DNA from 2 places in the Micromonospora sp. NBC_00330 genome. Region 2 is predicted to be linked to the other one. Evidence: riboswitches for the same ligand, from Rfam matches in the RefSeq annotation. Region 2 holds a riboswitch; the other holds the start of a gene.
What was found. A riboswitch is a leader RNA that binds a small molecule or an ion and turns the genes downstream of it on or off. The one in region 2 is predicted to bind cobalamin.

Region 1: another riboswitch for cobalamin. It lies ahead of OG598_RS13955 (ribonucleoside-diphosphate reductase subunit alpha); the one in region 2 lies ahead of cobN (cobaltochelatase subunit CobN).

Annotation. Positions count from the first base shown of each region.
Region 1 covers NZ_CP108012.1:3,105,023-3,109,860, forward strand. Annotated here, with positions in the region: gene OG598_RS13955 (ribonucleoside-diphosphate reductase subunit alpha) at 1-902, opposite strand, end outside; cobalamin riboswitch at 1,095-1,311, opposite strand; gene OG598_RS13960 (enolase C-terminal domain-like protein) at 1,742-3,139, shown strand; gene OG598_RS13965 (FadR/GntR family transcriptional regulator) at 3,147-3,869, shown strand; gene OG598_RS13970 (aldo/keto reductase) at 3,880-4,838, opposite strand, start outside.
Region 2 covers NZ_CP108012.1:2,176,091-2,180,928, reverse strand. Annotated here, with positions in the region: gene cobN (cobaltochelatase subunit CobN) at 1-1,103, opposite strand, end outside; cobalamin riboswitch at 1,362-1,538, opposite strand; gene OG598_RS09555 (hypothetical protein) at 1,754-2,089, opposite strand; gene OG598_RS09550 (RNA polymerase sigma factor) at 2,218-2,799, shown strand; gene OG598_RS09545 (hypothetical protein) at 2,792-3,511, shown strand; gene OG598_RS09540 (maleylpyruvate isomerase N-terminal domain-containing protein) at 3,508-4,284, opposite strand; gene OG598_RS09535 (hypothetical protein) at 4,475-4,838, shown strand, end outside.

The DNA of each region.
Region 1 (4,838 bases), 930 kb from region 2:
ATGTCCGGGTGCCACGGCTCCAGATAGACGCAGGCAGCGCCCTTGCGCCGGCCGCCCTGGTTTACCGCGGCGACGCTCGCGTCCAGCGTGCGCAGCCACGGCACGATCCCGTTGGACTGCCCGTTCGTGCCCCGGATCAGCGCTCCGCGGGAGCGGACCCGGGAGTACGCGATGCCGATGCCACCGGCGAACTTGGACAGGTTGGCGACCTGGGCGTACCGCTGGTAGATCGAGTCCAGCTCGTCGAGCGGGGAGTCGACCAGGTAGCAGGAGGACATCTGGGTGTGCCGGGTCCCGGAGTTGAACAAGGTCGGTGAGCTGGGCAGGTAGGCCAGGCTGGACATCAGCCGGTAGAAGTGGACCGCCTCGTCCGCGGTCCGGGACAGGCCGCAGGCCACCCGCAGCAACCAGTACTGCGGGGTCTCCAGCACCAGTCGGCTGGTGGGGTGGCGCAGCAGGTAGCGGTCGTACACGGTGCGCAGGCCGAAGTACTCGAAGCGGCGGTCGCCGTCCCTGTCGATGGCGTGGTCGAGCGTCGCGGCGTGTGCGGCGACGAACGCGGCGGTGTCGTCGCCGATCAGGCCCTCGGCGTGGCCGACCCGGATCGCCGCGCTGAACGAGGTGATGCCCTGTCGACGCACCTCCTTGTCGACGTAGCCGGCCAGCAGCCGCGCGGCGAGGCGCGAGTACTGCGGCTCCTCACCGATCATCTCGGCGGCGGTCTGGATGGACAGCCGGTCCAGTTCCGCAGTGGTCGCGCCGTCGTAGAGGCCGCTGATGGTGCGGGTGGCCACCCGCATCGGGTCGACGTCGGTCAGGTCGTCGGCCCACCGCTCGACGGCCCGGACGATCTTGTTCACGTCCACGGGTTCGGTGCCGCCGTCGCGCTTGCGGACCTGCATCGGCGTCCGTCGCGCTGTCGCGTCGCCGCTGGCCGGGACTACCTCGGTGACTGTCACCACTCGCTCCTCGGAGTTCGAGACCTGGTGGCCCGGACGCGAGGAGACAGACACCGACGGACGCCACGCCAGCCCGGCGTGGGTCAGGTGGCGTCAGCCGTCCCACGCGGCCTCGGACCGCCGCCCACCCGGGTGCGGGTACGCGGCGCGCTGGCAGGTCTTCGGACTCGCGGGCACGACCGGGCTCGCCGGTCTCCTACTGGCCGTCGCTTCCCAGGCCGATTGGTGGCCCAGTGCTGATGACGGCTGTCGTTCCCACTCACCGCTGCGGGACAGTCCCGGATTTCCACCGGGTTCCCTGTTGCCTCGACCACCCTGGATGAGCGGCCGAACCAGCTGCGTTCGACACCATATATAGGGACGCAGCCGTTGTCACACCCCACATGTCGGTCTCGGGCGTGTCGGCGGCGACTCGGTGACCACCGTCACCGCCCCGGCCGACCACGCCACGCCGACCGACGCCGGACACCGGAGACGGGCTCTCCGCGCGGGTGTCGACAGTCGACAAAGATTTGACGTATCGAGGCCACGGTGCCGCAAGCCACACCCATACGCGGCCGTCAATGCCTCAGGGCGGGGTGGAACATCCAATCTCCACGACCCGCCACAGCCGCCACCTCCGCCCGCCAACCGGCACGATGGGCGGCAAGGCGGATCGACCCGGTGAGCCAAACATCATATGTCTGTGGGCCTGCAGTGATCGACATCGTTGACGTGCTGGAGCGGCCCTCCGTATACTCCCAGTGATCATCTGATCTTTAGCCTAGCCGGGCGAGGAGCGCATGCCGCAGATCACTGCCGTCACCGTCGAAGACGTCCGCTTCCCCACCTCCCTGACCGCTGACGGCTCAGACGCCATGAACAAGGACGGCGACTACTCGGCGGCCTACGTCGTCCTGCACACCGACGGCGTCGACGGCGCGGGCGAGCCACTCGCGGGGCACGGCCTGACCTTCACGATCGGTCGAGGCAACGACATCGTCGCGGCGGCGGCAGTCCACCAGGCGCAGCTTCTCGTGGGCCTGGACGTGGCGACGATGGCAGCGGACATGGGCGCCGTCTACCGCCTCCTCACCTCCGACTCGCAACTGCGCTGGCTCGGTCCGGAGAAGGGCGTCGTCCACCTGTCCCTGGCCGCCGTGCTGAACGCGTCGTGGGACCTGGTCGCCCGGCTCGCCGACAAGCCGCTGTGGCGGCTGCTCGTCGACATGTCCCCCGAGCAACTCGTCGACATCGCGGACCTGCGCTACCTGTCCGACGCGCTGACCCGGGACGAGGCACTGGCCATCCTGCGGGGCAAGGAGGGCACGAAGGCCGCCCGCCTCGCCGAGCTCGACCGGACCGGCTACCCCGCCTACACCACCTCGGCGGGCTGGCTCGGCTACGGCGACGACAAGCTGCGCCGGCTGTGTCAGGAGGCGGTGGACACCGGCTACGGCTACGTCAAACTCAAGGTGGGCGCCAACCTCGACGACGACATCCGCCGATGCGCTATCGCGCGGGAAATCCTCGGGCCGGATCGCAACCTGATGATCGACGCCAACCAGGTGTGGGACGTCGGTCAGGCCATCGAATGGGTCACCGCCCTCGCCCAGTTCACACCACTGTGGATCGAGGAGCCGACCAGCCCCGACGACATCCTGGGCCACGCGGCCGTCCGCCGCGCCGTCGCTCCGATCGGCGTCGCCACCGGCGAACACTGCCACAACCGGGTGATGTTCAAGCAGCTGTTCCAGGCCGAGGCCATCGACTTCTGCCAACTGGACACCGGCCGGTTGGCCAGCATCAACGAGATCGTCGCCGTGCTGCTGCTCGCCGCGAAGTTCGACGTCCCGGTGTGCCCGCACGCCGGCGGTGTCGGGCTGTGCGAGATGGTCCAACACGTGTCGGTGCTCGACTACGTCGCGATCTCGGGGGACCTCACCAACCGGGTCACCGAGTTCGTCGACCACCTGCACGAGCACTTCACCGATCCCTGCATCATCCGGGACACCGGCTCCGGCAGCGGATACGTCCTGCCCAGCCAGCCCGGCTACTCCACCCGGATGCGTCAGGAGTCGGTGGCGCTCTACCGGTTTCCCGACGGCCACTACTGGGCGGCGACAGACCCGACTACCGTGTCATCTCCGGAGGCGGCGTACGTGATCGCGGGTGGGAAGGCCACCCCCGCCGGCCGTTAGGGGGATCATGTCTCGCACTGACGAAGTGGTCAACGGCATCAAGCGGATGATCCTCGAAGGGCAGTTCAGGCCCGGGGACCGGTTGCCCATCGAGAAGGACCTGGCCGAGCAGCTCGGTGTCTCGCGGGGGTCCCTGCGCGAGGGGATGTCGGCCCTGTCGATCCTGGGCATCGTCAACATCCGCCAGGGCGACGGCACCTACGTCACCAACCTCGACGCGCCACAACTGCTGGCCCCGATGGGTTTCGTGGTGGACTTCCAGGGCCAGGGCGACCCCCGGCACATCCACACCGTTCGCCGGCTGCTGGAGTGCGAGGCCGCCTGCCTGGCGGCGACCAGGATCACCGACGAGGCCCTGGCCCAGGCGGGTGACCTGCTCGACGAGGCGGCCCGGTTGATCGGCCAGTCACCGCCGGACCACGAGCGGATCATGGAGATCGACATCGCCTTTCACCGGATCATCGCGGTACACGCCGAGAATCCGGTGCTCGTCGGCCTGATCGAAGCCTTCGCCGGGCGCACCATCCGTGGCCGGCTCTGGCGGAGTCTGCACGAGGAGGGCGCGGACCTGCGCACCCATCACGAACACGTGGCGATCCTGAAGGCCCTCGTGGCGCGCGACCCGGAACGGGCGCGCACCCGGATGGCCAACCACCTGATCGGTGTGGAGGAGTCGTTGCAGGGGTTACCCGACGACGCTGACGCGAGCATCGTGACGGCCCGGTCGTGACCGCCGACCCTCACGGCTGCACGTCGAGCAGCCCCTCGTCGTACAACGCCGTCCAGAGCTGATCAGGGACGTCGACGGCAGATCGACCCAGCGTCTCGGTCACCTGGGCCTCGTCCCGCATGCCGACCACCGTCGAGACGACTGCCGGGTGACGACGGACGAACGCCAACGCCGCCTGGGGCAGCGTGACGCCGTACATCTGACAGACCCGCGCTATCCGGCGGGCCTGATCAATCACCTCTGCCGGCGCCTGCTGGTAGTCGTAGACGGCGTCGGGCGGCGGCATGTCCCGGGCCAGCAGCCCGGAGTTGTAGACACCGGCGACCACCACACCGACGTGGCGGGCCTGCGCGACGGGCAACAGGTCGGTCAGTGCGCCCTGCTCCAGCAGGGTGTAGCGGCCGGCGCACATCACCACGTCCACGTCGGTCTCCGCCACGAAGCGGGCCAGCATCGCGGACTGGTTCATCCCCGCCCCGACGGCACCGATCACGCCCTGCTCCCGCAGCTCCACCAACGCCGGGATCGCCTCGCGCGCGGCCTGCTCCCAATGCTCGTCCGGATCATGCAGATACACCACGTCGATCCGGTCCAGGCCGGTGCGCCGAAGGCTCGCCTCCAGCGAACGGCGTACGCCGTCGCGGCTGAAGTCCCAGACCCGGCGATGGTCGGCGGGAACGTCGAACCCCTCCGGATCCCGTCGGTGCGCCGTCTCCGGTGATGGTACGAGCAGCCGGCCGACCTTCGTCGACACCACGTACTCGCCGCGTGGGCGGGAGCGCAGGGCCGCGCCCAGGCGCCGTTCGGACAGGCCCAGCCCGTAGTGCGGTGCCGTGTCGAAGTATCGGATGCCGCCTGCCCACGCGGTGTCCACGGCGGCGGCGAACTGCTCGTCCGACGTCGCCCGGTAGAGATTGCCGCCCTGGGAGGCGCCGAAGCCCAGTGGGCTCAGCCGCAGCGGCGGCCCGA
Region 2 (4,838 bases):
GCCTCGGCCAGCGCGGCGAACAGCCGGACCGCCGAGGCCGGGGTGTCCAGCCCGACGGCGTTACCGACCCGGGAGTGCTTGGTGGGGTACGAGCTGAGCACCACGGCGACCCGCTTGTCGGCGTGCGGCACGTACCGCAGCCGGGCGTGGCGCATCGCGATCCCGGCGACCCGGGCGGCCCGCTCGGGGTCGGCGGCGTAGACCGAGAGCCCGTCGGCGTCGATCTGCTTGAACGAGAACGGCACGGAGACGATCCGGCCGTCGAACTCGGGGATGGCCACCTGCATGGCGGCGTCCAGCGGGGACAGGCCGGCGTCGCTGTCGGCCCACTGCGCGCGGGTACTGGTGAGGCAGAGCGCCTGGATGACCGGCACGTCCAGGGCGGCCAGGGCTCCGACGTCCCAGGCGTCCTCGTCGCCGCCACCGGAGGCGTCGGCGGCGACCGCGCCGCCGGCCGCCAGCACCGTGACCAGCAGCGCGTCACAGCGGGCGAAGAGCCCGAGCGGGCCGGCGCCAGCGGTCAGCCCGCGCAACGAGCCGCAGAAGATCGGCAGCGGGTTGCCGCCGGCGTCGTGGACCGCGTCCGCGAGCACGTCGACGAAGTCGGTGTTGCCGGCGAGGGCATGCGCCCGGTAGAAGACGATCCCCACCGTGGGCCGATCCGGGTCGGCGGGGTGTTCGCCGTGCACGCCGTACGCCGGGGTGGGCGCGGGTGCGGCGAACCCCTCGCCGGTGAGCAGCACCGTGTCGGAGAGGAACCGGGCCAACTGCCCCAGGTTGTCCGGGCCGCCCTCCACCAGGTACGCCAGCGACTGGGTGACCACCCCGGACGGCACTGTGGAGATGGCCATCAGCTCCGCGTCGGGCAGCGCCTCACCGCCGAGCACTACCGTCGGCACGCCGGTGGCGAGTACCGCGGCGAGGCCGTCCGGCCACGCCTGCCGACCGCCGAGCAGGCGTACGACGACGAGGGCGACCCCGTCGAGCAGGGCGGGCACCTCCTCGGCGGTGACTCGGGCGGGGTTGGCCAGCCGGTAGTCGGCGCCGCTGGCGCGGGCGGCCAGCAGGTCGGTGTCGGCGGTGGACAGCAGCAGGATGCGCACGGCAGGCTCCGGAAAGTGACGCCCTGGGCCCTCACGGGGGCGACCGGGGCGATGCGGGTGGGTACGGCGTCGGCCGGTACGACGGCCCGCGCGACCAGCGCCCCGACGCATGCGTCGGGGCCGGTCAGCGCCGGGCGATCAGCTCAGCGGTGCCGGTGGCCGGTGTCCTTGGAACGCACTGCCTGCAGCGCGATACGACGATAATCGTCGATGAATGAGACGCCGTGCGTCATCGGGTCCTCCTCGGGTGTCCACGCCCTGGGGTACGTCCCGACGGCCGAAGTATCCTGGCTTCCGGATCAACGCTCTCCCCCGGCCTTCCAACCGCAGACACACGGCCGTGACTCACGAGGGGGGATCGCTCCCCGGTGACAGTGGCGGGACCGCGTCGGATTCGCACCGACTTCCTTCACTGCCGTCAGGCCGCGAATGCTGCCACACCGCCGCGCCACCGGTCAACGCGGACCCCACCACCACCCGACCACGCTCACCACATTGACCTGCGGAAATATCGGCGCGCGGGTGATGCCTCTCGCCGCAACGGCGGGCTGGGCGAACTGGTTGATCGGCCTCGCGGACTGGGCCCGTGGCCGGGGGGCGGAGCGTTCAGGCGGCCCCTTTGGAGCTGATGTCGTAGACGATTCAGCCGATCAGCGGGCGTGGCGTTCCGGGTGGGCCCGGCTCCAGGTCCGCATCCGCTCCGGGTAGCCGGTGCGCGCCGCCTCGTACAGTGGCACCGCGTGCTTGCGGGCGATGGAACCGGCCGCGCGGGGCGTTCCGGTACGGCGGCGAATCCACTCGCCGTCGTGGGCGATCGCCACCACAGTGGTGTCCGTCGCGGTCGTCTCCGGTTCCAGGTAGAACTCCACCCCGCGCCGAGTGGCCACGAACGCCTCCAGCGCCGCGAGGTCGTCGCGGGTCGCCTCCCGGTCCAGCTTCGTCGGGGTCGCCTCGGCACCCCGTGACCGGCGGTTGAACCAGCTCATGCCCCGCCCCTCTCCTCGACGTCCCTCCAGTGCAGCACCGGTTCCTGGCAATACGCTGCACGCCGGATGGGAGAGAGCTGACCTGCGCCGGGAAATCCCTGTGGAACCCACGGCGGGTGGGCGGTGTCATGAGTGTGATCCGAACGGAGGCTCCCCTGGACGACGAGGCGCTCGTCACCCGCGCTCGGGCAGGTGACCTGGAGGCGTACAACCTCCTGGTCGCCCGGCACACCGCGTCCGCGTACCGGACCGCGGTGCTGCTCGGCGCGGGCTCGGACTCCGAGGACGTCATCCAGGAGGCGTTCGTGAAGGCGTACCGGAAGCTGTCACGTTACCGGGGTGACGCGTCCTTCCGGTCGTGGCTGCTCGCGATCGTCGCGAACGAGACCCGCAACCTGCACCGCTCCCGTGGTCGGCGCGACGGGCTCGTCCTGCGGGCGGCGGCAGCGGACCCGACGTCCGAGGTCGCCGAGGATGACGCGGTCGGCGCGGTCCTCGCCGGGGAGCGCCGGGCGTCGCTGGTGCAGGCCCTGCGACAACTGCCGGTACGGGACCGCGAGGTGATCGTCTGCCGGTTCTTCCTCGATCTCACCGAGGAGGAGACGGTGGCGGCTCTGGGCTGGCCCCGGGGCACTGTGAAGTCGCGTACGTCCCGGGCGCTGGCGAAGCTTCGCGGCCTGCTCGACCGTGAGGAGGTCCGGCATGGGTGACCTCGAACGCGAACTGCGCGACCTCTCCGCCTGGCTGGACACCCCCGATCCACCCGACGTGACCGCCCGCGTGCGCGTACGACTCGGCACGCCCGCGCCCCGGAGGCGCCGGTGGCGGTCGCTCGCCGCGGTGGCGCTCGTGGCCCTGCTGGTGGCGCTGTTGCCGCCGACGCGGGCCGCGATCGCCGACGTCGTCACGGGGTTGCTGCGCTTCGCCGGGGTCAGCATCGCCACCTCGCCCGCCCCGACGCGGCCCGCCGGCACCGCGTCGCCGTTGCCCGGGCAGCGGGCCGTCGCCCTGGACGAGGCGCAACGGGCGGTGCGGTTCCCGATCCGCCTGCCGGCGATGCTGGGCACACCCGAGCAGGTGCTGGTGGCCGACCCGGACGCCACGGGCCGGTACCGGGTGGCGACGCTGCTCTACGACGGGGGCGCGCTGCGCGTCGACGCGTTCGACGGTCGCCTCGACCTGGCCTTCCACAAGGAGGTCACCCCGCCGGGCGCGAACTGGGTTCAGGTCAACGGCGACTTCGCCGTCTGGGTCGACGGCCCACACGTGTTGTCCTACGTGGACCGGGCGGGCGGGATCCGCAGGGAGACCGCCCGACTGGCCGCCTCGACCCTGATCTGGCAGGACGACGACGTGAGCTACCGGCTCGAGGGCACCCTCACCAAGGCCGAGGCGATCGAGATCGCGCGCTCGTTGGGCTAGTACGCGTTGGGGTCCCAGTCTGCGAGCTGCTCCATCGGCTCGGTGTCGCCGGTGGTCTCCAGGCCGTCGAGCGGGACGCGGTCGTAGAAGTAGAGGACCAGTTCGCTCGCTGCGCCTCGCATCGCCATGTCGCCCGGTTCCGCGCCGGCGGGGAGGTCGTCGCAGCGGACGCCGTCGGCGTTGAGGGTCAGGCGCCAGGAGCGGCCCTCGGTCGTGTGCAGGTCGATGGTCGCCGGCGTGAATGGCCAGGGGACTGTCGTCGCCGCGACGGTCGTCAGGAACTCGTCGACGCCCTCGACCGCGACGTCCGTCGGCAGCGGCTGTGCGGCCCCCTGGGTGAGCTGGGCGTCGTAGGTGTGGACGGCCAGCTCCTGGATCTGGTGCCGGGCCACGGCTCCGCTGGTCTGCGGGGCCTGCGAGCGACCCCACCAGGTCCAACAGCCACGGTCCGGGCCGGCGTCGCGCATCGCGTCGAGCATGAGCTCGGTCGACTCGGCGAGCCAGGCGTCCAGGGCTTCGCGGTCGCGGGGCGCGGTCGGGGCGCCCTTCGGGTCCGTCCTCGCCGGGGGCTCGGCGCCCGGGCCCGCCGCGATGATGGCGGCCTGGCGGCGGCGGCCGTCGCCGAGGTGCTGCGCGAGTTCGTGCAGCGTCCAGTCCGGGCAGGTCGGGACCTGCACGTCAAGGTCGGGGGCGGACGCGATCGCGGCGCGGAACGCGGCCGAGCGGTCTTCGATCAGCCGCAGGACCTCGGGGAAATCCACAATGTTCTGCACCTCGGTTGTGTATCACTGCGCTCCGGCCACCGGATAGCGAATTAGCGCTCCTCTGGCCGCACCGCCGCCAACCCGGTAGACGTTCCCTCTCAGAGCACGAGGAACCCGGCGGGCCTGGGCGGTGTCGGAAAGGTGCGACGAGTGGTCGGCGCGTACCGGAAGGGGCGAGATGGTTTCCTGGGGCAGGTTGGTGCTGGCATCCTCGGTGGTCCTGCTGGCGGGGTGCACGACCACGACGAGCGGCGCGACGCCGACGGCGGGTGCGGCCACCACGGCGAGCACCGCGACCGCCTGCGCTGCGCGGGTCGAGACGGGGTCGCTGCCGGACTGGGCGGACGCCGGGTTCAGCGGGGACGCGCGGGTTCCGCACGTCTTCGGCGCGAAGGGTGACATCGTGGCGGTGCTGTTCGCCCATCCGCTGCGGCAGGTCCGCACGGACGGGTCGAACAACAAGATCCTCTGGGTGGCCCGCGCCGCCACGACCTCCCCCGACCCGACGGCACCGGCAACCCTGGTGATCACCGCGAGGCTGGACGGCACCGACACCCGGGTGA